DNA from 2 places in the Micromonospora vulcania genome. Region 2 is predicted to be linked to the other one. Evidence: riboswitches for the same ligand, from Rfam matches in the RefSeq annotation. Region 2 holds a riboswitch; the other holds the start of a gene.

Region 1 (15,587 bases), on a different contig from region 2:
CCAGGGACGCCACGAAGTCGGCCATCGACTCGCCGGGCACGAACGTGCCCTCGTCGCCGTGCTCGGCGACCAGGCTGCGGGTGCGCTCCGGCGAGCGGTTGTGCACCGCCACGGTGAAGCCGTTGCGGGCCAGGTTGCGGGCCAGATTGCGGCCCATCACCGCCAGCCCGGTCACGCCGATCTGCGCCGTCGCCTGCTCAGCCATCCGTGCCGCCACCCTTCGCCGTCGTACTGCCGTGCTGCGACCGTATCGCGGTGCACGATGGTGTGTGCGGTGTCATCGACAGCCGGTCACCGGCCGGTGGCGCTCAGCCCCGGGCCAGTCGATCTTCCACGTGCGCCACCTTCGCGGTGAGCGCGTCGGTCACACCCGGCCGGACGTCCGCCTTGAGCACCACACTCACCCGGGGCGCCTGCGCGGCCACCACGTCGACGGCTCGCTTCACCACCGCCATCACCTCGTCCCACTCGCCCTCGACGGTGGTGAACATGGCATCGGTCCGGTTGGGCAACCCGGACTCACGGACCACCCGTACCGCCTCGGCGACCAGGTCACCAACGGACTCACCGACACCGAGCGGGGTAACCGAGAACGCGATCAGCATGCCGTCGATGGTGTCAGGAAAAGCGGCTGCGCCGATGCCCCGCAGCGGATAGCGTCTGGTTCATGCGTAACTGACGCCCCACTTCCCGAGCCGGCCCGCAGCCCCGCGCCGCGGTCCGTACGCTCCCGGGCGCCCGCATCCCCACCCGCCGCGACGGCGGTGCTGGCCTGATCGACCCCGGTGAGCAGTCCCTTCCCGTTCGACCGTCGCGGTACGACGGTTCACCAGCCGATCCGACCGACCGCCGAAGCGCGGGACCGGCCGCGACGGTCGGCACCGAAGGAGGCCCGGATGCCCGCCAGGCGCAACCCGAAGAAGTCCCGTACACCCGGCCCGACGCCGCCCGGCACCAACCCGCCGGCCGGCCACGGCCCATTCCCGCTCCCACCGACCCGCGACCTCGTGGCGGAACCGGTCGAGCCGGCGCTGGTCGGTGAGCCGGCGCTGCTCATCGAGCCGGCGTTGCCAGCGGTGCTGGTCGAGCCGGCGTTGCCGGGTGGTGTGGTCGAACCGGCCCTACCGACGGCGTTGGTTGAGCCGGCCTTACCGACGGCGTTGGTTGAGCCGGCGCTGCCAGGTGGGGTGGCGCTGCCGGTCGACACGCCGGCAGTGGTCGACGCGCCGTCGGTCGCGGATCTGCCGAAGGCATCCGGTCGGCCGGCGGCGCCGACGGCCGGGCCCCCGCAGGGCGGCGGAACCCGCTCCGAAGGTGGCCGAAGCCAACGAGCCGGCCAACCCCGTCGCTACGCCTTCCGTCGAAGCTAGGCCATCCCACCCCGCTGGCCTGGTGCGGCGTGCCGCGCTGACCTGGCGCGGCGGGCGGAGGCAGCAGTTTCAGGGTTGTAGTGGCCTCTGCAGCCAGCGAGGCCACTACATCCCTGTAGTTGCGTGGATCTTGCGGCGCGCGGCGTGCGGCGTGCGGCGTGCGCCGCGCCCGGTGCGCGGCATGCGCCGCGGGAGGCAAGCGGCGGCGCGGGGAGGGTTAGCTGATCAGGGGGCGGAAGGTGCCTAGCAGGATGCTGGTGGTCAGGGTGGCGGCGGCCAGGGCTGTGGCGGTGGCGATGAGCAGGGCGTCGGCGCGGGTGAAGGGCTGACGACGGGCCGTGGTTCGCGGGGTGCCGGCGTCGAAGCCGCGCGCGTCCATCGCCACGGCCAGCCGGGTGCCCCGGCGGATGGCCCCGACCAGCAGAGCGAACGCGGTGGAGACGAACAGCCGTAGCTTCGCTGCCGGATTTCGCCCGGCGTCGACGCCGCGCGCCCGCCGCGCCATGCTGATCATCTGCCACTCCTGACCGAGCAGCGGCACCAGTCGGAACGCGGCCAGCGCCCCGATGGCGAACCGGGCCGGTGCCTTCGCGTTCTGGATGAGCGCGTCGGCCAGGTCGGTGGGATCGGTGGTGGCAAAGACGATCACGCCGGGCAGTGCCACCGCGAGTACCCGCAGCACCAGGCCGAGCGCGGTGCGCAGCACTCCGGTGGTGACCAGTACCGGTCCCGCGTCCAGCAGGACCCGGCCGGACCGGTCGGCGGCGAAGAGCACCAGGGTGACCAGGATGCCGGCGGCGCTGAGCAGCAGCGGCAGGGCCCGCCGGGCCAGCACCCGGTAGCGGACGCCGAACAGCGGCAGCACGGCGAGTTCGATCGCGATCGCGATCGCCGGAGCTACCGGGTCCAGGGTGGCCAACAGGGTGAACGAGAAGACCAGCGCGGCGGCGACCTTCGCCACCGGGTTGCGCCGCGCCAGCGGTGCGCCGGGCGCGGCGACCGGCTCGATACTGATCATCGAATGCCGTCCCGGCTGGGCTGGCCGGCCAGCACACCACTGGTGCAGCCGTCCCGGCTGGGCCGGCCCGCGGGTACACCGCTGGTCACGGTCGCTCCAGGGTGACGGTGCGGTCGGCGAGCGCGGTCACGAAGTCCGCGTCGTGGGTGACCGTGACCACGCCGTGCCCGGCGTCGCGCAGGTCGGCGAAGAGGTCGACCAGTTCCTGCCAGGTCCGCCGGTCCTGGCCGAAGGTGGGTTCGTCGCAGATCAGCAGGCGGGGCGCGGTGGCCAGGGCCGTCGCCACGCTCAGCCGCCGCGCCTCCCCACCCGAGAGGGTGTACGGGTTGGCGGCGGCGAGGCGGGTCAGCCGGAGCCGGTCCAGCAGCTCGGTCACGGTGTCCTTGACGGCTGGCTCGGGTTGGCCGGTACGGCGTGGGCCGAGCGCCAGCTCGTCGAAGACGGTGCCGGTGACGAACTGGTGCTCCGGATCCTGGAAGACCGAACCGATCCGTCGGGCCAGCGCGGGGGCCCGCCACCGGTGCGGGGGAGTGCGGTGGTCCGGCCCGGCGAGTTCGGCGGACGCGGTGACCCGACCGGTGCCCGGCTTGAGCAGCCCGCCCAGCAGGAGTGCCAGGGTGGACTTGCCGGCGCCGTTGGGTCCGCGTACGGCGAGTGCCTCTGCGGCGCGTACCGCCAGGTTGGTGGAGCCCAGCCGGGGTGGTAGGCCGAGCTGGTCGGCGGTGAGCAACAGGTCCCCGGCCGCGGTTTTCGCCGGCCGGGGCGCGATGGGGTGGCCGGGGACCCAGACGCCCTCGGCGGCGAGCGCGGCACCGTGCGCGGCGAAGACCGCCTCGGGCGGGCCGTCCGCGCGGACCCCGCCGCCCGGCTCCAGTACGACGACCCGGTCGACCAGCGGCAGCGCCTCGGCGACCCGGTGCTCGACCAGGATCAGCGTGGTGTCGGCGTCCAGCGCGCCGGCCACCGCCTGCCGGATCAGGGTGGCCCCGGCGGGGTCGAGGTTGGCGGTCGGCTCGTCCAGGAGCAGCAGGCCGGGGCGCAGGGCCAGCGCGCCGGCCAGGGCGAGTCGTTGCTGCTCGCCGCCGGAGAGCGCGGCGGTGGACCGGTCCCGGTGGTACGGGAAGCCGACCCGGTGCAGCGCCTCGTCCACCCGCGGCCAGATCTCGCCGGCCGGTACTCCCCGGTTCTCCAGCCCGAACGCGACGTCGTCGCCGCAGCGGGCCATCACCAGCTGGGTCTCCGGGTCCTGGAAGACGATGCCGACCCGTTCGCGGCCCTTGCGCGGGTCGAGCCCGTCGATCTCGACGGTGCCCTCCTGCTCGCCCGAGTCCTCGGGCAGTAGCCCGGCCAGCGCGCTCAACAGCGTGCTCTTACCGGCCCCCGAAGGCCCGAGCAGCAGAACCCGCTCCCCAGCCTCAATCCGCAGGTCGACCCCACGAACAGCCCAGGCCCGCCGCCCAGCGTGCCGCCACCCGAACCCCCGCAAAAAAACCCCACCCACCCCCACCCCAACCCCAACCCCAACCCCAACCCCAACCCCCACCCCAACCCCCACCCCAGGCCGCCGGCTTCACCCTGCCCGGTCGATCATGAGGTTGACGGTGGTTCCGGAGATCCAACCGACCGCCAACCTCATGATCGACACGACGGGCGGGGTTAGATGGGGGCGCGGTCTCGGGCTACCGGGAAGCGGTCCAGGGCTCCGGTGTTGGCCAGGGCCTTGGTGAGCAGCCAGCCTCCTGCGCCGGCCACGACCGTGGCGCTGACGATGGTGAGCAGCGCGTACGGGATGCGGTAGTCGGTCAGCTCGTAGTCGGCGTTCCAGACGAAGAAGTCGAACAGCGCGGCGCTGAGGCCGGTCAGCGCGCCGGCCAGCACCGCGGTCGGCAGCCGGTACGACCGGTAGCGGAAGGCGGCGAAGGCCAGTTCGGCGCCGAGACCCTGCACGATGCCCTGTGGGATCACCGTGCCGGCCCACTGGCTGCCCAGCAGCGCGGAGAGGACTGCCGCGACCGTCTCGCAGTAGAGGGCGGCACCGGGCTTGCGGATGACCAGGCCGCCGATCACGGCCGGCATCAGCCAGATGCCGTAGAGCAGGGTCTGCGCCGGCGGGAAGAAGGCGAACGCGCCCTCGGTGGCGCTCCAGACCAGGCCCCAGGCCCAGAAGATGACGCCGAAGGCGACCGCGATCACCGAGGCGACCACGATGTCGATGGTTCGCCAGCGGTTGGTGGTGTTGTCCATGCTTGACTCCCAGTTCAAGAGAAAGAACCAGGAGAAGACGCACGCCGCGCGTCCGGTTGCACCGGACGGCGGCGCGGCTGGAGGTCGACCGAACTCCCTGCGCTGGCATTACCCAGATCAGGTTCGAGGGTCTGCGGGCGTGCCCGCACTCTCAGCGCTGTGCGCTCCCCTGTCGGATGTGAAGTTGTCTCGCTGACGCTAGCACTGACCAGGGGTATCGGCCCAGCAGGGCGTCCGCCACCTCGGCGTCCGGCCGCTCCGCCGCCGGCTGGGTAGGCTGACGATCATGCGGGTCGACGCGCGAGGTCTGACGTTCGAGGTACGCACCGGCGGTCCGCAGGACGGCGCGCCCGTCCTGCTGCTGCACGGCTTCCCGCAACACGGCGGCGAGTGGGACGAGGTCGTTCCGGCGCTGCACGCCGCCGGGCTGCGCACGTACGCGCCCGACCAGCGGGGCTACTCGCCGGGCGCGCGGCCGACGGAGGTGACCGCGTACCGGATTCCCGAGCTCGTCGCCGACGCGGTGGCGGTGCTCGACGCGCTCGGGCTGGACGCCGTCCACCTGGTCGGCCACGACTGGGGCGCGATCGTGGCCTGGGCGCTCGCCGCCGATCACCCCGAGCGGGTCCGTACGCTGACCGCGGTGTCCGTACCCCACCCGGCGGCGATGGCGCACGCGCTCGCCCACGACGGCCAGCAGAAGGCGCGCTCGTCGTACATCGCGCTGTTCCGTCAGCCGGGCAAGGCGGAGAAGGTGCTGCTGGCGTTGCACGCGACCGCACTCCGCAAGCTGCTCGGCGGAGTGGGAGACGCGTCCAGGGTGGACCGTTACGCCGACCCGATGCGCGAACCGGGGGCGCTCACCGCGGCACTGAACTGGTACCGGGCGATGTCCCGCGCGGATCTGGCCGGCGTCGGGCCGGTCGCGGTGCCCACGACGTACGTGTGGAGTGACCGGGACGTCGCCATCGGCCGGACCGCCGCCGAGGCGTGCGCCGGCAACGTCACCGGCGACTACCGCTTCGTGTCGCTGCCCGGGGTGAGCCACTGGATCCCGGACGTGGCGCCGGGCCCGCTGGCCGAGGCGATCCTGGCCCGCGTCGGCACCGCCGCCTGAGCCGCGCCGGTCGACGAGGAAGGACCACCGTGACGACGGAGACCGGCGGGCCGGGCACCCGGCGCTCGCTCGCCGCGCAGCTGCGCCTGCTCGGGGTACGCCCCGGCGGGACGGTGCTCGTGCACGCCGCCCTGAGCCCGCTGGGTTTCGTCTGCGGGGGGCCGCAGGCGGTCGTGCTCGCCCTGCGCGACGCGCTGGGCCCGGACGGCACGATCGTGGTGCCCACCCACACCCCCGACAACAGCGACCCGGCGCAGTGGCGCAATCCGCCGGTGCCGGCGAGCTGGTGGCCGTTGATCCGCGCCGAGATGCCCGGCTTCGATCCGGCGATCACGCCGAGCCATTTCATGGGCGCGGTCGCCGAGATGGTCCGCTGCTGGCCTGGAGCGCTGCGCAGCACGCATCCGCAGGTGTCGTTCGCGGCGCTCGGACCGGCCGCCGAGCGGGTGGTGGCCGGGCACGACCGAGCCGACATGCTCGGCGAGGGCTCCCCGCTGGCCCGGCTCTACGACCTGGACGCCGACGTGCTGCTGCTCGGCGTGGAGCACGACGTGAACACGTCACTGCATCTCGCCGAGTACCGCTGCCCGGCCCCGCCCCGGGAGCGGCTGGGCGCGGCGGTGCGTACCGCCGACGGTGGCCGCGCCTGGGTGTGGTGGGAGGACGTACGGCTCGACGAGGCCGACTTCGGCGCGTTGGGCAGGGACCTGGAGGCCACCGGGGCGGTCCGTACCGGGCCGGTCGGCACCGGGACCGGCAGGTTGATGCGCCAACGGGCGGCGGTCGACTTCGCGGTGCGCTGGATCGCCCGTAACCGGAAGAGGGAGGACGCGTGAGCGTGAGTGCCGAGGACTATCTGGCCGTGGTGACCGAGACGATCGGCCGGGTGGCCGCCAGCCAGCGGAAGGCGGTGGGGCGGGCCGCCGACCTGATCGCCGACGCGGTCCGCGCCGACGGGGTGGTACACGCCTTCGGTACCGGGCACTCGGAGGCCCTCGCCATGGAGATCGCCGGCCGGGCGGGCGGTCTGGTGCCGACCAACCGGATCGCGCTCCGCGACCTGGTGCTGCTCGGCGGCGAGCCGGCCGAACGGCTCGGCCCGCTGTTGGAGCGGGACCCGACGGTGGCGCACCGGCTCTACGAGCTGGCACCCGTACGGCCCGCCGACGTGTTCGTGCTCGCCTCGAACTCCGGGGTCAACGGGGCGATGGTGGAGTTCGCCACGCTGGTCAAGCAGCACGGCCACGGGCTGGTGGCGATCACCTCGGCCCAGCACTCCGGCCAGATGACCTCCCGCCACCCGTCCGGCCGCAAGCTGGCCGACATCGCCGACGTGGTGCTCGACAACGGCGCCCCGTACGGCGATGCGACGCTGCCGCTGCCCGGCGGCGGTGCGGTCGGTGCGGTCTCCTCGATCACCGCGGCGCTGCTGGCCCAGCAGATCACCGTGGAGGTGGTGGCGCGTCTGCTGGCGGCGGGGGAGCGGCCCCCGGTCTACCTGTCGGCGAACATCCCGGACGGCGACGCGCACAACACCGCGCTGGAGGCCCGGTACGCGGGCCGGATCCGCCGCGGCTCCTGACGCCCCTGGTCGCCGGCCCGGTTGTCGTGAGCTTGTTTCGCGCTCGGCCGGGTGGGGCACTGGCGTTGCTGCCGGCGGCTGGGACCGCCGGCAGTACCGTCGCACCGGAGGTAGCACGTGTCGAAGGAGACCGAGAAGCAGCGTTGGCAGCGCAACTTCGCCGACCTGCTGCAGGAGTTGCGGGTCGCGCAGACCGGCGTACAGATCCTCTTCGCCTTCCTGTTGACGCTGCCGTTCAGTAACGGCTTCACCCAGACCAGCGAGTTCCAGCGGGACGTCTACGTGGTCGCGTTGCTCGCCGCGGCCGCCGCCACCGCAATGATCATCTCGCCGGTGGCGTTCCACCGGGCGCTGTTCCGGCAGGGCCGCAAGCCGGAGTTGGTCCGGTTCGCCCACCGGATGGCCACCGGTGGACTCGCCTTCATGCTGATCGCGATGGTCAGCGCGGTGCTGCTGATCACCGATTTCGTGCTGGACCGGCCGATCGCCTTCGTACTCAGCGCGGTGACCGGCCTGTGGTTCCTCACCTTCTGGATGTTCCTGCCGTTCGCCCGACGCAGCTGGGGTGACGACGATATCGACGACGACGATGACGACCCGGAGACGCTCACCCGTGGCTGATCGCGTCGAGACAGCTCGTGCCGATCTTCACGGACCGCTACCCCTGGGTAACACCCGGGAGTAGCGTGACGGTAGTCGCGCACCTCGACGCAGCCGCACCGAAGTTCTGAGGGGGCAGCCGTGACCACGACACAGAACAGCCGACCCGCGCCGGACGGCCCGGACCAGCCGGTCACGTCGACCGACGAACCAGCCGGCCCGGCGGACACGGCCGGCGCGGCCGGTCCGTTGCCCCGGGAGGCCGGCCAGGTCTCGGAGAAGGAGGCCCGACAGGTCGCCGAGGCCGCCCGGGAGTCCGCCTGGGACCGGCCCAGCTTCGGCAAGGAGTTGTTCCTCGGCCGATTCCGGCTCGACCTGATCGACCCGTGGCCTCGGTCCGCGCCGGACGACGTGGCCCGCGCCGAGGACTTCCTCGGCCGCTTCCGCGCCTTCCTGAGCACCGAGGTGGACGGCGCGGCCATCGAACGGGACGCCTCCATTCCGGACTCCGTCTTTCACGGGCTGGCCGACCTGGGCGCGTTCGGCATGAAGATCGACCGCTCGTACGGCGGTCTCGGGCTGAGCAACCTGCACTACTGCCGGGCGTTGATGCTGGCCGGCTCGGTCAGCCCGGCGATCGGGGCGCTGCTGTCGGCGCACCAGTCGATCGGCGTGCCGCAGCCGCTCAAGATGTTCGGCACCGCCGAGCAGAAGCAGCGGTTCCTGCCCCGGCTCGCGGCCGGCGAGGTCTCCGCGTTCCTGCTCACCGAGCCGGACGTCGGCTCCGACCCGGCCCGGCTGGCCACCATCGCCGAGCCCACCGAGGACGGCACCGGCTACCGGCTCAACGGGCTGAAGCTGTGGGCCACCAACGGCACCGTCGCGACCCTGCTGGTGGTGATGGCCCGGGTGCCCGCGGCCGAGGGGCGGCGCGGCGGTATCACCGCGTTCGTGGTGGACGGCGACAGCGCGGGCATCACGGTGGAGCGGCGCAACGAGTTCGTCGGCCTGCGCGGCCTGGAAAACAGCCTCACCCGGTTCCACGACGTGTTTGTACCGGCCGAGAACGTCATCGGCGGCGAGGGCAAGGGGCTCAAGATCGCCCTGACCACGCTGAACACCGGCCGGCTCTCGCTGCCGGCGATGTGCGTCGGTGCCGGCAAGTGGGCGCTGAACGTGGCCCGGGAGTGGGCCGCCGACCGCGTCCAGTGGGGCCGTCCGGTGGGCGAGCACGAGGCTGTCGCCCAGAAGCTGTCCTTCATCGCCGCCACCACGTACGGCATGGAGACCATGCTCGACCTGTGCTGCCTGCTCGCCGACGACGACCGCAACGACATCCGGATCGAGGCCGCGCTGGTCAAGCTGTACGCCAGCGAGATGGCCTGGAAGATCGCCGACGAGCTGGTCCAGATCCGGGGCGGGCGCGGCTACGAGACGGCCGACTCGCTGGCCGCCCGTGGCGAACGCCCGGCCAACGTCGAGCAGGTGCTGCGCGACCTGCGGATCAACCGGATCTTCGAGGGCTCGACCGAGATCATGCATCTGCTGATCGCGCGGGAGGCGGTCGACGCACACCTGTCGGTGGCCGGCGACATCATCGACCCGGAGGCGGGGCTGGGCCGCAAGGCCCGAGCCGGTGCCCGGGCCGGGGCCTTCTACGCGAAGTGGCTGCCCACCCTGGCCGTCGGCCGGGGGCAGAGCCCCTCGGCGTACGCCGAGTTCGGTCCGCTGGCCGGGCACCTGCGGCAGGTGGAGCGCTCGTCGCGCAAGCTGGCCCGGTCCACGTTCTACGCGATGTCCCGTTGGCAGGGAAAGATGGAGCGCAAGCAGGCGTTCCTCGGCCGGGTGGTGGACATCGGCGCCGAGTTGTTCGCGATGTCCGCGGTCTGCGTCCGGGCCTCCGCCGAGCGGGACACCCGACCGGAGAACGTCGAGCTGGCCGACCTGTTCTGCCGGCAGGCCCGGGTCCGGGTCGACGCCCTGTTCGGCGCACTCTGGGACAACACCGATTCGGTCGACACCGCCGCCGCGAAGCGGATCCTCGCTGGCCGCTACGCGAGCCTGGAGGAGGGCGTGATCACCCCGTCCGACGAGCTGCCCTGGGTGGCTCGCTGGTCGCCCGGTGCGTCCACCGCCGAGGACGTCCGCCGCCGCATCCCACCGAAGCCGTGACCGGTACCGCCCGGCGCTGCCACCGCGCCGGGCGGGCCGACGGCTGCGTCGCGCTCGGGGGGTCGGCGGGCCGACGGCTGCGCCGCTCTCGGGGTCGGCGGGCCGACGGCTGCGCCGACCGAGGTCAGCGGGCGACCGCCCAGGCCAGCACCGCCGCCAGGATCAGGCCGTTGAGCAAAGCCAAGCCGAGGTACGCCGCGGGCGGGATCTTCCTGCCCCGTCGGACGAAGGAGACGAGGACCGCGGCGTAGCCGAGCAGCAGGACGGCGATGACGACCAGGAAATAGAACACCCGACGACCTTAGCGGCCCCTACCGCGCAGGCCGAGTTGGCGCAGCTCCAACGCGGCCAGGGCGTCGACCGTGTCGTCGTCGCCGCGCCGCCATGCCTCGGCGACGTCCGGCGCGATCCGGGTCAGCCGGCCCAGCGGCTGGGTGGCCAGCGCGCGCAGGGCGAGCAGGTCCCGGCCGGCCGGCCCGGCGGCCAGCTTCGCCGCGGACCCGGCCCGGCGCATCCAGCGGACCCGCAGCGGCAGCCATCCGAACAGCACGATGCCGAGCGGGAAGATCAGCACCGCGACGGCGAGCGCGAGGGCGAGCTGGTCGACCAGGTGCTGCTGGTCGCGACCGGCGTCGGCGAGCGATCGTGCGGCATCGGCGGCCCGCTGAAAGGGCGCGGTCAGCTCGTCGCCGACCAGCGGCACCCGGCGGACCTTGCCACCGGCGTCGGCGAGGTTGTCGGCGAGCCCGCTGCCCGCACCCTCCAGCTTCTGTCCGGGTACGGCGAGCTTCTGCACCAGGTCGTGCAGCCAGAGTGCGCCGCGGATCGCGACGTACACCCAGGCGACGACGAGGAGGTCGGTGAACAACTGGCGGGCGGCGGTCGGAAACCGATCGGCGTAAATTTTCACGCCGGACAGCGTGCCACGAACGGCCGGCGCTGGCACCCGACGGATCAGCCGGCGGGACGCCCCGGCATGATCACTTTGCCCTCAGCAGTTGTCAGCGGGCCCGGCGAACTACTGACGACAAAGTGATCATGAGATGACGGCGGCACGGCGGCACGGCGGCACGGCACGGCGACAGCTCAGTGGACGCAGCCTGGGCAGGTGCCGAAGATCTCCAGCGTGTGGCTGACGTCGGCGTAGCCGTGCTGGGCGGCGACCCGGTCGGCCCAGCTCTCCACCGCCGGGCCGGCCACCTCGACCGTACGACCGCAGGCCCGACAGACCAGGTGGTGGTGGTGCCCCTCGCTGCACCGGCGGTAGAGGTGCTCGCCGCCCGGCGGGCGCATCACGTCGATCTCGCCCGAGTCGGCCAGTGCCTGCAGGGTGCGGTAGACGGTGGTCAGGCCGACCCGGTCGCCGCGCTGCCGGAGCATCGCGTGCAGGTCCTGGGCGCTGTGGAAGCCCTCCATCTCGCCCAGCAGCGCGCTCACGGCCGATCGCTGCCGGGTGTTGCGCACCGCGGCGCCACTCTCGCTCATGATCCCTCCCCGGCGTGGCTGACCGCGTCCGCGACGATGTGCGCGACGTGCTCGTCGACCAGGCTGTACGCGATCTCCCGACCTCGGCGCGAACCACGCACCACCCCCGCGCCGCGCAGCACCCGCAGGTGCTGGGAGACCAGCGGCTGTGCGGCACCGAGCTGCTCCACCAACTCGTGCACGCACCGCTCACCGGACGCGAGTTCGCTGACGATGGCCAACCGGATGGGGGCCGACAGAGCGCGGAGCAACTCGCTGGCACCCTCGAAGCCCTCGTAGCCCGTTGCGCTGGTCACCTCGTCACGGTAACCAATATCGCCGGCCTCCGGCTGATCAGCATCACTGGAGTACGACCTCGTGCGGCTCCGCGGCTGCCGCGGCGGCCGGGACGGACCGGCGGCGCAGCGCCCGCCAGATCCCGCCGGCCACGGCCACCACCAGGAAGGACGCGATAGCCAGCAGCACCACCGAGGCACCCGGCGGGGTGTTTGCGGTGGCGGCCACCCAGACACCGGAGCCGGCCGCGAAGAGCCCGAGCGCCATCGCCGCCGTCATCGTGCTGCGAAAGCCCCGGGTGACCTGCTGGGCGGTGGCCACCGGCACCACCATCAGCGCGCTGATCAGCAGCACTCCGACGGCCCGCATCGCGATGGTCACGGTGACCGCGGTGGTGACCGCGATCAGCAGGTTGAGCGTCCGCACCGGCAGACCGGAGACCCGGGCGTACTCCTCGTCGTGGGTGACCGCGAAGAGCGCCGGGCGTAGCGCGATCATGGTGACCAGGATCGCCGCGCCGAGCACCGCGATGGTGGTCAGGTCGGCGGGCTTGATGGTGGTCAGCGAGCCGAACAGGTAGGCGTTGAGGTTGGCGCTGGTGGCGTCGGAGAGGCCGACCAGCAGCACACCGCCGGCGATGCCGCCGTAGAAGAGCAGGGCCAGGGCCAGATCCCCGGAGGTACGCCCACGGGAGCGGACCACCTCGATGGTGATCGCGCCGACGGTGGCGACCAGCACGGCCACCAGCACCGGCGAGCGGTTGAGCAGCAGGCCGGCGCCGACCCCGGTCAACGCCACGTGCCCGACACCGTCGCCGATCAACGCCAGCCGGCGCTGCACCAGATAGATGCCGAGCGCCGGCGCGGCCAGGCCGATCACCAGCGCGCCGATCAGGGCACGCTGCATGTAGGGGTACTGGAAGAGTTCCATGTCAGTTGCTCCACAGCCCGGCGGGCGCATCGGGACCGTGCGGGTGCACGTGGTCGTGGTCGGGCTCCGCGTGATGGCCGGCCGGGTCCGGCACCGGGCCGTCGTGACAGATACCACCCTGGTGTACGACGACAGCCCGGCTGATCACCGGTCGGAGCGGGCCCAGCTCGTGGGCCACCAGCAGCACCGTCCCGCCGTCGGCGACGAAGTCGCGCAGCGCTCCGGCGAACGCCTCCTGGCTGGCCGCGTCCACCCCGGCGGTGGGCTCGTCGAGGACCAGCAGTTCCGGCTGCCCGGCCAGCGCGCGGGCGATCAGCGTGCGCTGCTGCTGGCCGCCGGAAAGGGTGGCCACCGGATCGGAGGCCCGGTCGGCGAGCCCGACCGCGCGCAGTGCGTCGTCGACGGCGGCCCGGTCGGCCGCGCCCGGCGGGCGGAGCACGCCCCGGCGGGCCAGCCGGCCGGAGGCCACCACCTCGCGGACGGTGGCCGGTACGCCACCGCCGGCGCCCAGGCGCTGCGGGACGTACCCGATGCGTTCCCACTGCCGGAACCGCCGCAACGGCCGGTCGAAGAGGGTGATCGAACCGGCGCTGAGCGGGACCAGCCCGAGCACGGCGCGGATCAGCGTGGACTTGCCGGAGCCGTTGGCGCCGAGCACCGCGACCACCTCCCCGGCGGTCACGGTGAGCGAGACGTCCCGGAGCACGGCGCGGCCGTCGTAGCCGACCACCCCGTGCTCGACGGAGATCACAGGCGCGCTCACGAGCAGCTCAACGCCGTCCGCAGGGTCTGCAGGTTGGTACGCATCACCGAAAGGTAGTCCGCGCCGGTGCCGGCGGCGAGCCCTTCGATCGGGTCGAGCACCGCGGTTCTCGCGCCGACCTCTCCGGCGATGGTCTCGGCGACCTTCGGGCTGACCAGCGTCTCGAAGAAGATCGTGGTGGTCTTGTGCGCCCTGGCCTCCTCGATCACCTGCGCGAGCCGTTGCGGTGAGGGCTCGACGTCCGGGCTCAACCCGGTGACGCCGACCTGATCGAGCCCGTACCGGTCGGCCAGGTAGCCGAACGCGGTGTGGCTCGTCACGATCTCCCGCCGCTCGCAGGTCGCCAGGCCGTTCTTGAACTCGGTGTCCAGGGTCGTCAGGTCGGCGCGCAGCGCCGCCGCCCGATTGGTGTAGTCGGCCGCGTGATCCGGGTCGGCCTTGCCGAGCCGCTGGGCGAGCTGGTCGCCGATGGTGCTCAGCCGGGTCGGGTCGAGCCAGACGTGCGGGTCCTTGCTGCCGTGCTCCGGTGCGTCGGGCTCCTCGCCCTCGTGGTTGTGCCCGCCCGCGGTCGCGTCCAGCAGTGGCTGCACGCTGGTCACGTCGAACGCCCGGTCGCCACCGCCCTGCTCGACGGCGTCGTCCACCGCCGGCTGGAAGCCCTTCAGGTAGACGATCAGCTCCGCGTCGCTGACCTGACCGACCTGGCTCGGATTGAGTTCCAGGTCGTGCGGCTCGGCGCCGGGCTTGGCGAGGTTGGTCACCCGCACCGCGTCGCCCCCGACCCGCTCGGCGAGGAACTGGAGCGGGTAGAACGCGGCGACCACGTCGACCCGTTGGGGGTCGGCACCGGACGCGCCGTCGGTGGAGCAGCCGGCCCCGGCACCCAGGGCGAGGAGGGCGGTCGCGGCGGCCAGGACACGTGCCGTGGTGCGGTTGGTCATGCCGCCAACTGTCCTCGGTAACGATAATGATTGTCAAAAACGCATGATTGCATGTCAGAGCAGCTTGGCGAGGCCCACCGTCACCAGCAGGGTGAGCATCAACAGTCGGATCACCCGGGTCTGCGGTGCCTGAACCGGCCAGGTGGTCGCCAACAGGGCGATCAGGGCCGCCGCCAGTGCCAGTGTCAGCAGCCCGCCGAGCACTCCGGGCGTGAAGAACGCCACCAGCACCACCACCAGGGTGAGCAGGAACACCGACGTCGGGTTCGCCCCGGCCAACCGGGCCAGCAGAGGCCGCTGCGTACGCTGCATCCCACAGACTCTACGAGGAGGAACCCGGTGCTGGTGACCAACCGGTTCGTGGTCGACGTCGATGTCGCCGACGACTTCACCGAACGGGCGCACACCGCCCTCACCGCGCTGGCCGCCCGCCCCGGCTACCTGCGCGGTCAACTGCTCCGGGCGCTGGACGACCCCCGCCACTGGTCGCTGATCACCGAGTGGGAGTCGGTCGGTACGTACCGGCGGGCGCTGGGCGCCTTCGAGGTCAAGGTCAGCTCCGTGCCGTTGCTCGCCGAGGCGCTCGACGAGCCGTCCGCGTACGAGTCGCTGGCCAGCGCCGCGCCGGGCGGGGCCGTGGTGGTCGCCGAGAGTGATCGGGCTGCGGGTCCTTACCGCTAGGTCATCGGGCACTACCCTGCTCCTATGACCGCACCCGCCCCGCCGCCCGGTCCCGGTGTGGCTCCGCCGTTCGCCGCGCCGCCCACCGAGGGCCGCCGGACCCGGCTCTGGATCGGCCTCGGCGTCGGCGCGCTCGCCGTGGTGCTCTGCTGCGGCGGGGGCGGCGCGGCCGTGGTCGGCCTGGCCGTCAGCGGCGTGCAGGCGGTCCGGGAACAGGGCCGCACGGTGACCGGTGACTACTACCAGGCGTTGGTCGACCGAAACTACGGCCGGGCCTACGACCAGCTCTGCGACGACGCGCAGCGGCGCGAGTCGCGCCCGGAGTTCGAGCGACGGGCCGCCGCCGAGCCGCAGGTCGCCACGTTCCGGGTGGGTGAGGTGGACACCACCAACCTGACCGTGCCGGTC
Region 2 (15,587 bases):
CCAGCGACGCCCCGCCGCGCGAGGTCGAGTTCTCCGTCGCCGACCGCGACTACCGGCTCGTCTCAGCCGGCGGGGTCTTCTCCGCCAGCCGCCTGGATCCGGGCACGGCGGTCCTGCTGCGCAAGGCCGAGCTGCCTGTCGCCGGCACGACCGGCGACCTGCTCGACCTCGGCTGCGGGTTCGGGCCGATCGCCTGCGTACTGGCCGACAGGGCGCCGGCGAGCACCGTCTGGGCGGTCGACGTCAACGCCCGCGCCCGCGAGCTGACCGCCGCCAACGCGGCCCGGGTCGGCGCCGGCGAGCGGGTCCGGGTCGCCGCGCCGGACGACGTACCGGCCGAGGTCAGCTTCGCCCAGCTCTGGTCCAACCCGCCGATCCGGATCGGCAAGGACGGGCTGCACGACCTGCTGCTGCGCTGGTTGCCCCGGCTCGCCCCGGACGGCGTGGCCTGGCTGGTGATCGCCCGGCACCTCGGTGGCGACTCGTTGCACCGCTGGCTCGTCGACCAGGGCTGGCAGGTCGATCGGCACGCGAGCCAGAAGGGCTTCCGGGTGCTGCGGGTCACCCGGTAATTGGATATCCCCCCGGCTCTCGCTGGGGCAGGATCCCGGCGTGGGATACGTGGACGTGGCAGCGGTCGGGCACATCCTGCCCGACGGTCGGGAACTCTTCGCCGACGTGTCGTTCCGGGTCGGGGAGGGCGGCAAGGTCGCCCTGGTCGGGCCGAACGGCGCGGGTAAGACGACGCTGCTGCGGATGGTCGCCGGTGACCTGCCGGTGCGTACCGGCGCCGTCGCGCGGGCCGGCGGACTGGGCGTGATGCGCCAGTTCATCGGCATGATCGGCGACGAGTCGACGCTGGCCGACCTGGCGCTGTCGCTGGCACCGCCACCGCTGCGCGAGGCCGGCCGGCAGCTCCGCGAGACCGAGGCGGCCATGCGTGCGGCCGAGGTCCGCGGCAAGTACAGCACCGCCGCCGGCAAGGCCCAGCTGGCGTACGCCGACGCGCTCGCCGCCTGGGGCGAGGCCGGCGGGTACGACGCCGAAGTGCTCTTCGACACCGTCGCCATCATCGTGCTCGACCTGCCCTGGGACTCGGTTCGGGACCGACCGGTCCGTACCCTCTCCGGCGGCCAGCAGAAGCGCTTCGCGCTGGAGCTGTTGCTGCGCGGCCCGGACGAGGTGCTGCTGCTCGACGAGCCGGACAACTTCCTCGACGTGCCCGGCAAGCGCTGGCTGGAGGCGCGGCTGCGCGAGTCGACCAAGTCGGTGCTCTACGTCTCGCACGACCGTGAGCTGCTGGCACAGACCGCCGATCGGGTGGTCGCCGTGGAGGGTGGCAGCGCCTGGGTGCACCCGGGCGGCTTCGCCAGCTGGCACTCCGCGCGGGTGGCCCGGCATGCCCGGCTCGACGAGCTGCGCCGACGCTGGGACGAGGAGCACCAGAAGCTGCGCGAGCTGATGCTGATGTACAAGCAGAAGGCGGCGTACAACGACGGGTTGGCCTCCCGGTACCAGGCCGCGCAGACCCGGCTGCGCAAGTTCGAGGAGGCCGGGCCGCCGCCCGTACCGCCGAAGGACCAGGACATCCGGATGCGGCTGACCGGCGGGCGGACCGGCAAGCGCGCGGTCATCTGCGACCAGCTTGAGCTCGACGGCCTGACCTACCCCTTCGACCTGGAGATCTGGTACGGCGACCGGGTGGCGGTGCTCGGTGCCAACGGCACCGGCAAGTCGCACTTCCTGCGGCTGCTGGCCCGGGGCGGCACCGACCCGGACCCGGCCAACGGGCCGGTCGACGGGGCCGGCGCGCTCGCCCCGGTGGCGCACGACGGCACGGCACGGCTCGGCGCCCGGGTCCGCCCGGGGCACTTCTCGCAGACCCACGACCGGCCGGAGCTGACGTCGAAGACGCTGGTCGAGATCCTCTGGCGGGGTGACGAGCACCGGACCGGCATGGACCGGCACACGGCGATGGGGGTGCTCAGTCGGTACGAGCTGGCCGGGCAGGGTGACCAGCGGTTCGGCACCCTCTCCGGTGGGCAGCAGGCGCGGTTCCTGGTGCTGCTGCTGGAGCTGTCCGGGGCGACCCTGCTGCTGCTCGACGAGCCGACCGACAACCTCGACCTGGCCAGCGCCGAGGCGCTGGAGGCGGGCCTGAACGCGTTCGAGGGGACGGTGGTCGCCGTCACCCACGACCGCTGGTTCACCCGCTCCTTCGACCGGTTCGTGCTGTTCCGCGGGGACAGCGAGGTGGTGGAGACCCCGGAGCCGGTCTGGGACGTCGGCTGAGTGCAAGATCTTTAAATGCAAGGAAGGGCCCCTTACTAACGCCTGGCGTTAGTAAGGGGCCCTTCCTTGCACAGGCATAGGGTGGATCTCGTGACTGAGATGACCTATCGCCGGCTGGGCGACTCCGGGCTCGTGGTGTCCGTGGTCGGCATCGGCTGCAACAACTTTGGCCGCAAGCTCGACCTCGACGGCACCCGCGCGGTGGTGGACGCCGCCCTGGACGCCGGAATCAACCTGTTCGACACCGCCGACATCTACGGCGAGCCGCAGGGCGGCTCTGAGGAACTGCTCGGGCAGGCGCTCAAGGGCCGCCGGGACGACGTGGTGGTGGCCACCAAGTTCGGCATGGACATGAACGGCGCGAACGGGCCGGACCACGGCGCGCGGGGCGCGCGGCGCTACATCGCCCGGGCGGTGGAGGCGTCGCTGCGCCGACTCGACACCGACCACATCGACCTCTACCAGATGCACGAGCCCGACCCGGGCACCCCGATCGACGAGACGCTGGCCGCGCTCGACGACCTGGTCCGCGACGGCAAGGTGCGCTACCTGGGCAACTCCAACTTCACCGGCTGGCAGATCGCCGACGCGGACTGGGTCGCCTCGTCCAACGGCCGGGCCCGTTTCATCAGCGCCCAGAACCACTACAGCCTGCTGGAGCGCTCCGTGGAGACCGAGGTGATCCCGGCCTGCGAGCGGTTCGGCCTCGGCATGCTGCCGTTCTTCCCGCTCGCCAACGGCCTGCTCACCGGCAAGTACAAGCGCGAGGAGCAGCCGCCGGCCGGCAGCCGGCTCGCCGGTGGTGGCCGGTACGCGGAACGGCTCGCCGCGGCCAACTGGGACACCATCGAGGCGATCGAGGCGTACGCGGCTGAGCGGGGGCTCTCGGTGCTCCAGGTGGCGATCGGCGGGCTGGCAGCCCAGCCCGCGGTGACCTCGGTGATCGCCGGTGCCACCACGCCCGAGCAGGTGCACGCCAACGCCGCTGCCGGCACCTGGGAGCCCACCGACGAGGACCTGACGGCGCTGCGCGAGATCCTCTGATCCGTCCGTTCGGAGGGAGGCCCCTCCCCGGCGCCGGAGCGTCGGGGAGGGGCCTCGTCCGGATCAGAGCTGGCGACCGGGAGCGAGCCGGGTGGCATCGCCACCGAGCCGTCCGGTGCCCTTGACCGGTTTGTCGTCGTTCGCCCGTACACCGGCCTTGCTGGCCGTGCCGCCGAGCCGGACGATCATGGCGTCGGCGTCCCGGATCAGGACGTCCCGGATCTCGGCCTCCGGCACCAGGGTGGCGTTGGCGGCGAGCGCCCGGAACGCGGTCAACTGCTTGATCGCCTGCGCGTCCTTGCCGGATGCCTCGGCCTTGCGAGCCGCGTCGAGCTTCGCCGTCAACTGCTTGTGCGCGTTGGCCGAGAGCCGCCCCGTCGCCTTGAACCGGTCCAGCAGGTTCTGCATGTCCCGGAACGAGGTGGTGACGAAGAACCGGACCGCCGAGGTGGTCTTGTTGCCCGCCTTGTCGGTCGCGGTGACGGTCAGCTCGTGCAGGCCGAGCGGTAGCTCGTACATGGCCTGCAGGGTGCCGCTGACGTACGGACGGCCGTCCAGGTCGCCGACCACGGACGCGATGCCCGAGGTCGGGTCGACCGCCTGCCAGGACACCCGGACGTCCTGGCTGTCCCCGTAGAGCTGGCCGTCGGCGATCCCGGACACCAGCAGCGTCGGCTTGGTGCCGTCGATCCGCAGCACCGCCGACTTGAGCGTCTCGGCGTTGCCCGCCTTGTCGGTGGCCCGGAACAGCAGCTCGTGCTGCCCGTCGCCGGTCACCTCGACCGGCGTCGAGTACGGAGTCCACGCGCCACCGTCCAGCGACCACTCCACGGTCCCGACCCCGGACCCGCCATCGGTCGAGGTCAGCACGACCGGGATGGTCCCGTTGTGCCAGCCGGCGTCGTTCGCGGGGGCGAACGTCGCCGAGGTGACCGGTGCCGTCGCGTCGATCTTGACCGCGACGCTCTTGGTCGACTCCACGTTGCCCGCCTCGTCCGACGAGCGGAACCGCAGTTCGTGCTCGCCGTCTCCGCTGACCGTCACCGGGCCGGTGTAGTCCGTCCAGGTGGTGGCACCGTCGAGCTGGTACGCCGTGCCGGCCAACCCACTGCCGCCGGCCTCGTCGGCACCGGTCAGGGTGACCGTCACCGGCCCGGTGTACCAACCACCGGTCGGGGTGCCGGAGACCGCCGCGGTGGTCACCGGGGCGGTCTGGTCGGCCGCCGTGGTGGTGAGCCGGAAGTAGTCGAACGCGGCGGTCTTCGAGGCGGTCTGGTTGGCGCCGAGGGTGAAGAGCCCGATCTTCGGGGTGGCCCCGACCGCGGCGTTGGTGAGCGCCGTCAACGCGGTCCAGGTCGTCCCGTCGGCCGAGTACGACGCGGTGAAGGTGTCGCCGCTGCGGGCCAGCCGCAGATGCCACACCGCGGCGGTCAGGTTGCCCGCCTCCGGCTGCGGGTTCTGGACCACCCCGCCGATCTCGCTGCGGAACTCGATCCGCCGCACCACCGGCTGGCCGGCCTGGTTGTCCGCGATGTAGTCGAACTTCAGGTAGTTGTCGTCGTCCGCCTGCACGATCAGGCCGGCCTGCTGGTACTGCTCGTTCAGCAGGCTGCCGTCGACCTTCGTCTCCAGGGTCCAGTCGCCGCTCGGCGCGGTCTGCAGGATGAAGTTCTTCGGCCCGGTGTTGTCGGTGCCGTAGATGTCGCCGTTGGGCACGTCGACCCGCAGCGCGCCACCGGTGACCCGGTAGCCGGTCGGGTCCTCCCGCATGATCGCGTTCCACCGGCACTTGTCCAGCGTGTCACCGGTGAACTCGTCCGTCGGGTTCACCGGTCCGGCCGGGGCGTCCGGCGAGATCTGGAACCAGTCGAACGTCGCGTCGACCACCGGCGCCTCGGTGCCGCCGTTGAGCGCGAAGAGCCCGATCTTCGGGTTGGTGATGCCGGCCAGCTCGGCCGAGCGGCCGACCGGGGCGAAGGTCTGCCCGTCGGCCGAGACGGCCGCCGTCAGGGTCGTCCCGTCGCTGGCGATCCGCAGGTACAGCGTGTCACCGGCCGGCGCGGCGACGTTGTCGGCCGCCTCGTTGCGGGGCGTGCCGGACGCCTCCCGGATGAACTCCACCCGTCGGCTGCCCGAGTAGAGCAGGTCCAGCTTGGCGTAGTTGTCGTCGTCGCCGTACACCAGCAGGCCGGCCTGCTGGTAGTTGGTCGTGACCGGCAGGGTGACCCGGGTGGTCACCTGCCAGGCGCCGGTCGGTGCCGGCTGGAGTACCAGGTTGGTGGCGTCGTTGCGGGCGCCGTACAGGTCACCCACCGCGGTGGGCAGCCGCAACGCGCCGCCGGACACCGAGTAGAGCTGGTTCTCCCGGACCACGTTGGTCCAGCGGGCCTTGTCGAGGCTGGTACCGGTGAAGTCGTCCGAGCGCGCCCCGAAGCAGGACGTGTTCGGCGCTTCCACCCGCACCGGCACCGCGGCGTACGACTTGGCACCCTTGCTGTCGGTCACCGTGAGGGTGGCGGTGAAGGTGCCGGGGCTGGTGTAGGTATGGTTGGCGTCCAGGGTGGTCGCCGTACCTCCGTCACCGAAGTCCCAGGCGTACGTCAGCGGGGTGTCCCCCTCGGCGTCGGTGGCCGTGCCGTCGAACGCGACGGTGACCGGCGCGGTGCCGGTGGCCGGCGTGGCGGTGGCGCTCACCACCGGCGGCGCGTTCTCCGTGACGCCGCGGCCGAGGAAGTCCATCCAGTTGACGTTGAACAGCGAACCCGCGCCGCCGTTCGGGTCCCGGGCCACGAAGTACAGCGTGCCGCTCCCGGCGCCGGTCACCGGCGCGGTCACGTCCGTGTACGTCTGCCATCCGCCGGTGCCGGGCACGGTGGCCGAGGCGACCAGCGGGCCGTCGACCGCACCGGCGCGGACCTCGATCCGGCCTCCGGCGACGTCCGATGCGGCCCGGAACCGGATGTCGGTGATGTTGGTCAGGTCCGCCGGGGCGAGCGACCACCAGTCGCCGTCCTCGATGAAGCCGATGTTCTGGCCGCCGCCGGCGGTGTCGGAGCTGGTCTCCCGCTGCACGCCGGCGTCTCCGCCGCCGGTCGCCACCGGTGCCCGCCCGGTGGCGGTGAAGAACTCGGCCTGCTTGCGCTTGGGCTGCAACTGCTCGATCGCCCGTCCGGTGAGCGGACCGGCTCCGCCGGTGCCGCCCTGGTCGGTGTAGGTGGCCTCGAAGACGGCGAACACGTTCGCCTCGGCGCCGTGCCCGGAGGCGAGCGACGTCTGGACGGTGCCGGTGCAGCCGGTGTGCTGCTCCAGCGGGTGGGCGTGCTCGTCGTGGCCGAGCAGCACCTGCAGCTGGACCCGGTCACAGTCGATCTGCCCGTCCTCCGGGTCGGTCACCTTGACCGTGTAACGGACCTGGTCACCCCAGTCGAAGAAGCCGCCGTTCGGCGGGAACTCGATGGTCACCGTCGGCGCGGTGTTGCCCACGGTGACCGGCACGTTCGCCACCGCGGTACGCCCCTTCGGGTTGGTCACGGTGAGCTGGGCGTTGAAGCTGCCCGCCGTCGCGTAGGTGTGCGTCGGGTTCGCCTCGGTCGAGGTCTGCCCGTCGCCGAAGGCCCAGGCGTAGGTGAGCGTGCCACCGTCCGGGTCCCGGGAGCCCGCGCTGGAGAAGGCCACCGTCAGCGGTGCCGGCCCGGAGGTCGGGTCGGCCGCCGCCACGGCGATCGGCGCGCGTTCACCGGCGATGTAGTCGATCCGGTAGATGCCCGAGTCGTCGTTGTTGCCGCCGAAGCCGGTGCCCCACTCGATCAGGTAGAGCGCGCCGTCCGGGCCGAACTCGAAGTCCATCGGCCGGATCAGGCTCATCCCGGTGAGCAGTTGGTTGATGTCCACCAACGACTTGCCGTCGGCGGTCACCTGCATGGTGTACATCTTCGACTGGTTCCACTCGCCGAAGAGCGCCTTGCCGTCGTAGTACGCGGGCCACTTGCGGTCCGAGGCGAGGTCGGCGTCGTACCGGTAGACCGGCCCGGCCATCGGGGCACCACCCCCGCCGATCTCGGGGAAGAGCGGGTTGCCGCTGTAGTCGTAGTCGACGGTCGCCGGGATGACCGGCGGCAGGTCGGTGAGGCCCGTGTTGTTGGGCGAGTTGTTCACCGGCGCCGCGCAGTCGAACTTCGGCCCGCTCGGGCCGGAGGGGAACGGGTAGTCGTTGTAGGCGTAGTTCGCCCCGGTGCAGTACGGCCAGCCGTAGTTGCCGGGGGTCCCGACGATGTTCCACTCCACCGTGCCCTCGGGACCACGGTTGGGGTTGGCCGCGGAGGCGTCCGGCCCGTAGTCGCCGACGTAGAGGGTGTTGGTGCCGGGGTCGATGCCGATCCGGAACGGGTTCCGGAAGCCCATCGCGTAGATCTCCGGCCGGGTCTTCGCGGTCCCCGCCGGGAAGAGGTTGCCGGCCGGAACGGTGTACGTCCCGTCGTCCTCCGGGTGGATCCGGATCACCTTGCCGCGCAGGTCGTTGGTGTTGCCGGAGGTGCGCTGCGCGTCGAAGTCCTGCCGGCCCGGGCGCTCGTCGATCGGGGTGAACGCGTCCGACTCGAACGGGTTGGTGTTGTCCCCGGTGGCCAGGTAGAGGTTTCCGTTCCCGTCGAACGTCATGCTGCCGCCGGCGTGGCAGCAGGTGTTGCGCTGGGTGTCGACGCGCAGTACCTGCTTCTCGCTGGCCAGGTCGACGGTGTCGCCGGTCACGGTGAAGCGGGACAGCAGGTTGCGCGTCACGCCGTCGTTCGGGGCGTAGTAGAGATAGACCCAGTGGTTGGTGGCGAAGTCCGGGTCGAGCCGGAGACCGATCAGGCCGTCCTCGTTCCCGGTGAAGACATCCAGGTCGGCGGCGGTGACGGTGCTGCCGGTGTCCGGCTTGACGATCTGCACCCGGCCGTCGCGCTCGACGTAGAAGACCCGCCCGTCCGGGGCGATGTCCAGCTCCATCGGGTTGCTGGTGTTGCTGTCCAGCGTGACCTTCTCGAAGCTGGCGGTCTTCGAGGCGCCGCAGTCGGCGTCCGCGACGCCTGCGGCGGTCCGGATGCCGCCGAGCAGGTGGCCGAGGAACTGGGGATCGGCGTACGACTCCGGGGTGTGCCCGCCACCGGTGTACCAGGAGCGGCCACCGTCGAAGTCCTGACACCAGGAGGTCGGGTGGTCGGCGCCCATCGCACCGGTGCCCGGGGCATAGCTGGTCTCGTCGAGGCTGGCCAGCACGTGCACGTCCGGCCGGGGGTTGGTCCGGAAGTTGTACCACTCGTCGAACCGGGACCAGCGGTCCGGCAGGCCGGTCGTGGACGGGTGGGCGTGGTCCTCCACCTTGACCGTGGCCTGCTGGTTCGCCGGGTGGCTGTTGAAGTATGCGCCGACCAGGTCGCCGTACCAGGCCCAGCTGTACTCGGTGTCGGAGGCGGCGTGGATACCGACGTAACCGCCGCCGGCACGCACGTAGCGCTCGAACGCGGCCTGCTGCTCGGCGTCCAGGACGTCACCCGTGGTGGAGAGCCAGATCACCGCTCGGTACTTCGCCAGGTTGGCGTCGGTGAATGCGGCCCCGTCCTCGGAACTGTCGACGGTGAATCCGTTGGTCGCGCCGAGCTGTTGGATCGCGGCGAGGCCGGCGGGGATGGAGTCGTGCCGGAAACCGGCGGTCTTGGAGAAGACCAGGACGGAGAAGGGATCGTCGGCGGCCTGGGGCAGTGCCCGCTCGGCCGGGGCGGCCTGCACGACCGCGGGCGCGGCCTGCGCGGCCTGCGCGGCCTGCGCGGCCGGCGCGGCCGGGACGGCCTGTGCGGCCTGTGCGGGCGCGCCGAACAGGGTCGTCGCGGCGAGGGTCAGGGAGAGCAGGGTCGCGGTGAGGGGTACGCGGGCACGACGAGATTGGGACACGCCGCCTCCTATGTCGCGGTGGACAGGATCGCGGGGGCCGGCTCGCCGAAGACCGTCCCAGATGGAGCCGGCGGAACACCGTGCCAGGGTGTCCACACCGGCATTTTGTCGAATCGCTGAACAAATTAATTCGGCTGGATCAATGTCCGGCAAGATGCCGGCGGGTAACGGTTCTGCAACAGCGGGCGACAAAATCGAACAGGACCACATCAAGCGCCCAGCGGCCGTCGTCGCCCGGCACGGTCCGGGGTGGAGACGGTCGTCGCCGACCCCGCCTTGGCAGGCCGACGGATCTGTCGTACGGTGACACGCAAGTAACCCACGGGAGCCCGGTGTACCGGGCTGAGAGGGGGGCTGACAGCCCCCGACCGTCGAACCTGATCCGGGTAATGCCGGCGCAGGGAGGAGAGTTGCCGTGCCGTCCCTGGGACGACTGCATCTGATCACCGACACCCGACCCGGGCGGGATCCGCTCACCGTGGTCCGGGCCGCCCTTGCGGTGGCCCGTACCGACCTGGTGGTGCAGGTCCGGGTGGAGGACTCCGCCACCGACCGCGAGGCGTACGACCTGGCCCTACGGGTGCTGGCGCTGTGCGCGCCGTACGGGGCGAGTTGCCTGGTCAACGACCGGCTGCACGTGGCGCTGGCGGTCGACGCCGCAGGCGGGCACGTGGGAGCCGACGACCTGCCGGTCGCCGCCGCCCGCCGGGTGCTCGGGCCCACTGGCGTGCTGGGAGCCACCGCCCGCGCGCCGCAGACGGCGGCCGAGGCGGTCGCCGTCGGAGCCAACTACCTGGGCGTGGGACCGTGCCACGCCACCAGCACCAAATCCGGGCTGCCGGACCCGATCGGCCCTGCGGGGGTACGCGCGGTCAGCGGTGCCGTCGACGTGCCGGTGATCGCGATCGGTGGAGTGACCGCCGCGCGGGTACCGGCGCTGCTGGCCGCCGGGGCGTACGGGGTGGCGGTGGTGGGCGCGATCTCCGGTGCCGCCGACCCGTCCCGGGCGACCGCCGAGTTGCTCGGCGCGCTGACGTGTTAGGAGGGGTCCCTTCCTCTACAAAATCCGCTAACAAGGAGCCCTTCCTTGCGGACGTCGCGGTGGTGGGGGCGGGGCCGATCGGGCTGGCGGTCGCCTGGCGGTGCGCGGCCCGGGGGTTGCGGGTGACCGTGCACGATTCGGCACCCGGGTCCGGGGCGTCGGCGGTGGCCGCCGGCATGCTCTCCCCGGTCGCCGAGGCGTACTTCGGCGAGCGGCAGCTCACCGAACTGCTCGTCGCGTCGGCCGCCCGCTGGCCGGCGTTCGCCGCCGAGCTGACCGAGGCGGCCGGTGCCGAGATCGGCTACCGGACCGAGGGCACCCTGCTGGTGGGGCTGACCGGCGACGACCTGGCCGAGGCGAGCCGGCTCCTCGCGTACCAGCAGGGTTTGGGTCTGCCGGTGACCCCGCTGCGCCCCACGGAGCTGCGCGACCGTGAGCCGGCGCTCGCACCGAGGGTGCGCGGCGGCGCGTTCTCGCCCACCGATCACCAGGTCGACCCGCGGCGGTTGGTGCCGGCGCTGCACACGGCCGCGCGGCGGGCGGGCGCGGTCTTCGTGCCGCAGGCGGTCCGGCGGCTGTCCGAAGTGGACGCCGGGATCACCGTGGTCGCCGCCGGTTGCGGTGCCGCGGCCCTCACCGGCCTGCCTGTGCGGCCGGTGAAGGGCCAGATCCTCCGGCTGCGCGCGCCCGGTGGCGTCGCGCCGGGCTTCCGGCACGTGATCCGCGGGTACGCCGACGGCGAGTCGGTCTACCTGGTGCCCCGCGCGGACGGCGAGGTGGTGCTCGGCGCGACGGTCGAGGAGCGGGCGGACACCACGGTCACCGCCGGGGCGGTGCTGCGGCTGCTGCGCGCCGGCGTCGACCTGCTCCCCGAGCTGGCCGAGTACGACCTGGTCGAGACCATCGCCGGATTGCGCCCGGGCACTCCGGACAACGCGCCCATCCTCGGGCCGCTGCCCGGTCGGCCGGACGTGCTCGTCGCCACCGGGCACCACCGGCACGGCATCGTGCTCGCCCCGGTCACCGCCGACCTGATCGCCGACCTGGTGATCAGCGGCGTACCCGACCCGCTGCTCGCGCCCTTCCGGCCGGACCGATTCACCGGTGTGCCGGATGGTGGCGGACCTGATCGAACGACCGAGGGGGACCGGTGGAGTTGACGGTGAACGGGGCTGGACGCGACGTGCCGGGTGGCGCATCGGTGGCCGACCTGGTCCGCGACATCGTCCCGCAGCAGCGCGGGGTGGCGGTCGCGGTCAACGGCGAGGTGGTGCCCCGGGCCGGTTGGCCGGTCACACTGCTGCGCGACGGCGACCGGGTCGAGGTGCTCACCGCGGCGCAGGGCGGGTGAGCGGCGTGCCGTTCGAGCTGGGCGGGGTGACGTTCACCTCGCGGCTGATCCTCGGCACCGGTGGTGCCGCCAACCTGCACGTGCTGGAGCAGGCGATCCGGGCGTCCGGCACCGAGCTGGTCACCCTCGCGCTGCGCCGAGTGGGTACCGCCCCGGGCTCGGCCGGTGGACTGCTGGATCTGCTGGACCGGTGCGGGGTACGGCTGCTGCCGAACACCGCCGGCTGCCACACCGCCACCGAGGCGGTGAAGGTGGCCCGCCTGGCCAGGGACGCGTTCGACACCGACTGGATCAAGCTGGAGGTGATCGGCGACGAGCGGACCCTCCTGCCCGACGGGGTCGAGCTGCTCCGTGCCGCCGAGGAGTTGGTCGCGGACGGTTTCACGGTGCTGCCGTACACCAGTGACGATCCGGTGCTCGCCCGGCGACTGGCGGACGTGGGCTGCGCCGCGGTGATGCCGGCCGGCGCACCGATCGGGTCGGGGCTCGGAATCGGCAACCCGCACCACATCAGACTGATCCGGCAGGGCGTGGACGTGCCGGTGATCCTGGACGCCGGCATCGGTACCGCGTCCGACGCGACCCTGGCCATGGAGTTGGGCTGTGACGCGGTGCTGCTGGCCAGCGCGGTCACCCGGGCCGCCGACCCGGTGGCGATGGCCAACGCCATGCGGTACGCGGTCGAGGCGGGCCGGCTGGCCGCCGGTGCCGGCCGGATCGCCCGCCGTTTCCACGCCCTCGCGTCCACTCCCGACGAGGGAAGACCCGACCTGTGATCCCGCCGTCGGGTGTCGTGCCAGCCGCTGTAGATCTTGGAAGCGATCGGCCCCTGGAGGGGCTCGAATCTTCCAAGATCCCTGCGGTGCCTTCGGGTGTTGTCGTTCTGACGGATCGGGTTTCCGCGCGGGGTGCGCTGGAGCGGGTTGTGGTCGGGGTTGTGGCTGGGGGTGTGCGGTGGGTGGTCTTGCGGGAGAAGGACCTGCCCCGCGCTGAGCGCCTCGCCCTCGCCACCGAGCTGCGCGCGATCCTCGCCGATGTCGGCGGAACCCTCATCGTCGCCGGCCCCGACCCGCTCGGCGGCGACGCCGTCCACCTGCCCGCCGCCGGACCGTACCCGCCGCCGTCCCTCGCGCTGGTCGGCCGCTCCTGCCACGACGAGGCCGAGCTGGGCCGCCTGACCACCGAGCACTACGTGACCCTCTCCCCGGTCTATCCAACAAGATCAAAGCCCGGCTACGGCCCACCCCTGCGCCCCGACGGGCTGCAGAGGCTGATCCACAGCAGCCCAGTGCCCGTGCTGGCGCTAGGGGGAGTGGAAACCCCAGACCAGGTCACCGCTTGCGTCGGGGCGGGAGCCACCGGAGTGGCGGTTCTGGGCGCCCTGATGCGAGCAGACGACCCCACCGAACTTGCGACCACCCTGTGCCGAGCCTTCAGAAAGGCGTCCACCCCGATGACGGCAGACCGGCGCGGACCGACGGAGCTCTCGCAGCCCTCAAGGGCAACCACCGGAGGCCAGGCATGACACCGAGCACAGTGCTGACCATCGCCGGCTCGGACTCCGGCGGCGGTGCCGGCATCCAGGCCGACCTCAAGGTCTTCGCGGCACTCGGGGCGTACGGCACCAGCGTCCTCACCGCGGTCACCGCACAGAACACCCGGGGCGTCGACGCCGTCCTGCCGCTGCCTCCGCGCACGGTCACCGAACAGCTGGACAGCGTCCTTCTCGACTTCACCGTGTCCGCGGTCAAGACGGGGATGCTCGGCACCCCCGCCGTCGCCGACGCGGTGGCCGACGCCGCCCGGGACGGCCGGTTGCCCCACCTCGTCGTCGACCCGGTGCTGGTCGCCACCAGTGGTCACCGGCTCGGCGTGGTGGGCGCGGTCGAGCGGCTGCTCCCGTACGCCAGGGTGGCGACGCCGAACTGCGCGGAGGCCGCAGCCATCACCGGACGCCCGGTGGACGACCTGGCCGGGATGGTCGCCGCCGCGGAGGCTCTCGCGGCCGGCGGCCCGGAGTACGTGGTGGTCACCGGCGGTGACCTGGGCGGGGACGAGGCGGTCGACGTGCTGCACGGCGGCGGCGTCAGCACCCTGCTGCGCGCGCCCCGGGTGGACACCCGGCACACCCACGGCACCGGGTGCTCGTTCTCGGCGGCGATCGCCGTGCGGCTCGCGCTGGGCGATCCGGTGCCGGCGGCGGTCGGGGCCGCCAAGGAGTACGTGCTCCGCGCGCTGACCGGCGCGCGGGGTTGGGAGCTGGGCGCGGGCCGTGGGCCGCTGGACCACTTCGGCTGGTCCGCTTGATCACCAGGGAGGCTGTCATGCACGCACGAGGCAAGGTGTACGTCGAGGGCTCGCGACCGGACGTCCGGGTGCCGTTCGCCGAGGTGGCGCTGACCGGCGACCATCCGCCGGTACGGCTGTACGACACGTCCGGCCCCGGCTCGGACCCGGAGGTGGGGCTGCCGCCGCTGCGTGGGCCGTGGATCGCCGAGCGGGGTGACGTGGCACCGGTGCGTGGCGCGGGCACGCCGCTGGCCGGGGTGGCCGGTCGACGCCCCACCCAGCTCGCCTACGCGCGGGCGGGTGTGGTGACGCCGGAGATGGAGTTCGTGGCGATCCGGGAGAACGTCGACCCGGAGCTCGTCCGGACCGAGATCGCCGCCGGGCGGGCGGTGCTGCCGCTCAACGTCAACCACCCGGAGTGCGAGCCGGCAATCATCGGCAAGGCGTTCCTGGTCAAGGTGAACGCCAACATCGGCACCTCGGCGGTCAGCTCGTCGGTCGCCGAGGAGGTGGAGAAGCTGACCTGGGCGACCCGCTGGGGTGCGGACACCGTCATGGACCTGTCCACCGGCAAGCGGATCCACGAGACCCGGGAGGCGATCGTGCGGAACTCGCCGGTGCCGATCGGGACGGTGCCGATCTACCAGGCGCTGGAGAAGGTCGGCGGCGATCCGGTGAAGCTGAGCTGGGAGGTCTTCCGGGACACCGTGATCGAGCAGGCCGAGCAGGGCGTGGACTACATGACCGTGCACGCGGGGGTGCTGCTGCCGTACGTGCCGCTGGCGGTGGACCGGGTCACCGGGATCGTGTCCCGAGGCGGCTCGATCATGGCGGCGTGGTGCCTGGCGCACCACGAGGAGAACTTCCTCTACACCAACTTCGCCGAGCTGTGTGCGCTGCTGGCCCGGTACGACGTGACCTTCTCCCTCGGCGACGGGCTGCGGCCCGGCTCGATCGCGGACGCCAACGACGAGGCGCAGTTCGCTGAGCTGCGTACCCTCGGCGAGTTGACCACGATCGCCTGGGAGCACGACGTACAGGTGATGATCGAGGGCCCGGGGCACGTGCCGATGCACAAGATCAAGGAGAACGTGGACCTCCAGCAGGAGTGGTGCCACGAGGCGCCGTTCTACACGCTCGGCCCGCTGACCACCGACATCGCGCCGGCGTACGACCACATCACGTCGGCGATCGGCGCCGCCATGATCGGCATGTTCGGCACCGCCATGCTCTGCTACGTCACCCCGAAGGAACACCTCGGCCTGCCGGACCGGGACGACGTGAAGGCGGGCGTGATCGCGTACAAGATCGCGGCGCACGCGGCGGACCTGGCCAAGGGGCACCCCGGCGCGCAGGAGTGGGACGACGCGCTGTCGAAGGCACGGTTCGAGTTCCGCTGGGAGGACCAGTTCAACCTGTCGCTGGACCCGGAGACGGCCCGCTCGTACCACGACGCCACGCTCCCCGCCGAGCCCGCGAAGACGGCGCACTTCTGCTCGATGTGCGGCCCGAAGTTCTGCTCCATGAAGATCACTCAAGAGCTCAAGGAGTACGCGGCCCGCGGCATGAAGGACAAGTCGACGGAGTTCGTCTCCGGCGGCAGCCGGGTCTACCTGCCGCTGGCCTGATCTGCGGCAGACC

What was found. A riboswitch is a leader RNA that binds a small molecule or an ion and turns the genes downstream of it on or off. The one in region 2 is predicted to bind thiamine pyrophosphate.
Region 1: linked by a shared signal. The riboswitch ahead of ACFQGL_RS20535 (ECF transporter S component) and the one ahead of thiE (thiamine phosphate synthase) in region 2 are both predicted to bind thiamine pyrophosphate.

What each region holds. Positions count from the first base shown of each region.
Region 1 is NZ_JBHSQS010000012.1:1,367-16,953, forward strand. Features, by position in the region: gene gndA (NADP-dependent phosphogluconate dehydrogenase) at 1-205, opposite strand, end outside; gene ACFQGL_RS20515 (MTH1187 family thiamine-binding protein) at 309-605, opposite strand; gene ACFQGL_RS20520 (hypothetical protein) at 897-1,370, shown strand; gene ACFQGL_RS20525 (energy-coupling factor transporter transmembrane component T family protein) at 1,588-2,388, opposite strand; gene ACFQGL_RS20530 (ABC transporter ATP-binding protein) at 2,474-3,889, opposite strand; gene ACFQGL_RS20535 (ECF transporter S component) at 4,045-4,632, opposite strand; TPP riboswitch at 4,709-4,813, opposite strand; gene ACFQGL_RS20540 (alpha/beta fold hydrolase) at 4,919-5,749, shown strand; gene ACFQGL_RS20545 (AAC(3) family N-acetyltransferase) at 5,779-6,585, shown strand; gene ACFQGL_RS20550 (sugar isomerase domain-containing protein) at 6,582-7,331, shown strand; gene ACFQGL_RS20555 (DUF6328 family protein) at 7,449-7,952, shown strand; gene ACFQGL_RS20560 (acyl-CoA dehydrogenase family protein) at 8,073-10,103, shown strand; gene ACFQGL_RS20565 (hypothetical protein) at 10,228-10,395, opposite strand; gene ACFQGL_RS20570 (hypothetical protein) at 10,405-11,013, opposite strand; gene ACFQGL_RS20575 (Fur family transcriptional regulator) at 11,190-11,588, opposite strand; gene ACFQGL_RS20580 (ArsR/SmtB family transcription factor) at 11,585-11,884, opposite strand; gene ACFQGL_RS20585 (metal ABC transporter permease) at 11,928-12,794, opposite strand; gene ACFQGL_RS20590 (metal ABC transporter ATP-binding protein) at 12,796-13,557, opposite strand; gene ACFQGL_RS20595 (metal ABC transporter substrate-binding protein) at 13,554-14,498, opposite strand; gene ACFQGL_RS20600 (hypothetical protein) at 14,553-14,810, opposite strand; gene ACFQGL_RS20605 (antibiotic biosynthesis monooxygenase family protein) at 14,838-15,179, shown strand; gene ACFQGL_RS20610 (hypothetical protein) at 15,204-15,587, shown strand, end outside.
Region 2 is NZ_JBHSQS010000001.1:253,781-269,367, forward strand. Features, by position in the region: gene ACFQGL_RS01305 (class I SAM-dependent methyltransferase) at 1-572, shown strand, start outside; gene ACFQGL_RS01310 (ABC-F family ATP-binding cassette domain-containing protein) at 613-2,292, shown strand; gene ACFQGL_RS01315 (aldo/keto reductase) at 2,374-3,336, shown strand; gene ACFQGL_RS01320 (ThuA domain-containing protein) at 3,400-9,264, opposite strand; TPP riboswitch at 9,576-9,685, shown strand; gene thiE (thiamine phosphate synthase) at 9,680-10,306, shown strand; gene thiO (glycine oxidase ThiO) at 10,300-11,466, shown strand; gene thiS (sulfur carrier protein ThiS) at 11,457-11,657, shown strand; gene ACFQGL_RS01340 (thiazole synthase) at 11,654-12,433, shown strand; gene ACFQGL_RS01345 (thiamine phosphate synthase) at 12,520-13,182, shown strand; gene thiD (bifunctional hydroxymethylpyrimidine kinase/phosphomethylpyrimidine kinase) at 13,179-13,964, shown strand; gene thiC (phosphomethylpyrimidine synthase ThiC) at 13,982-15,574, shown strand.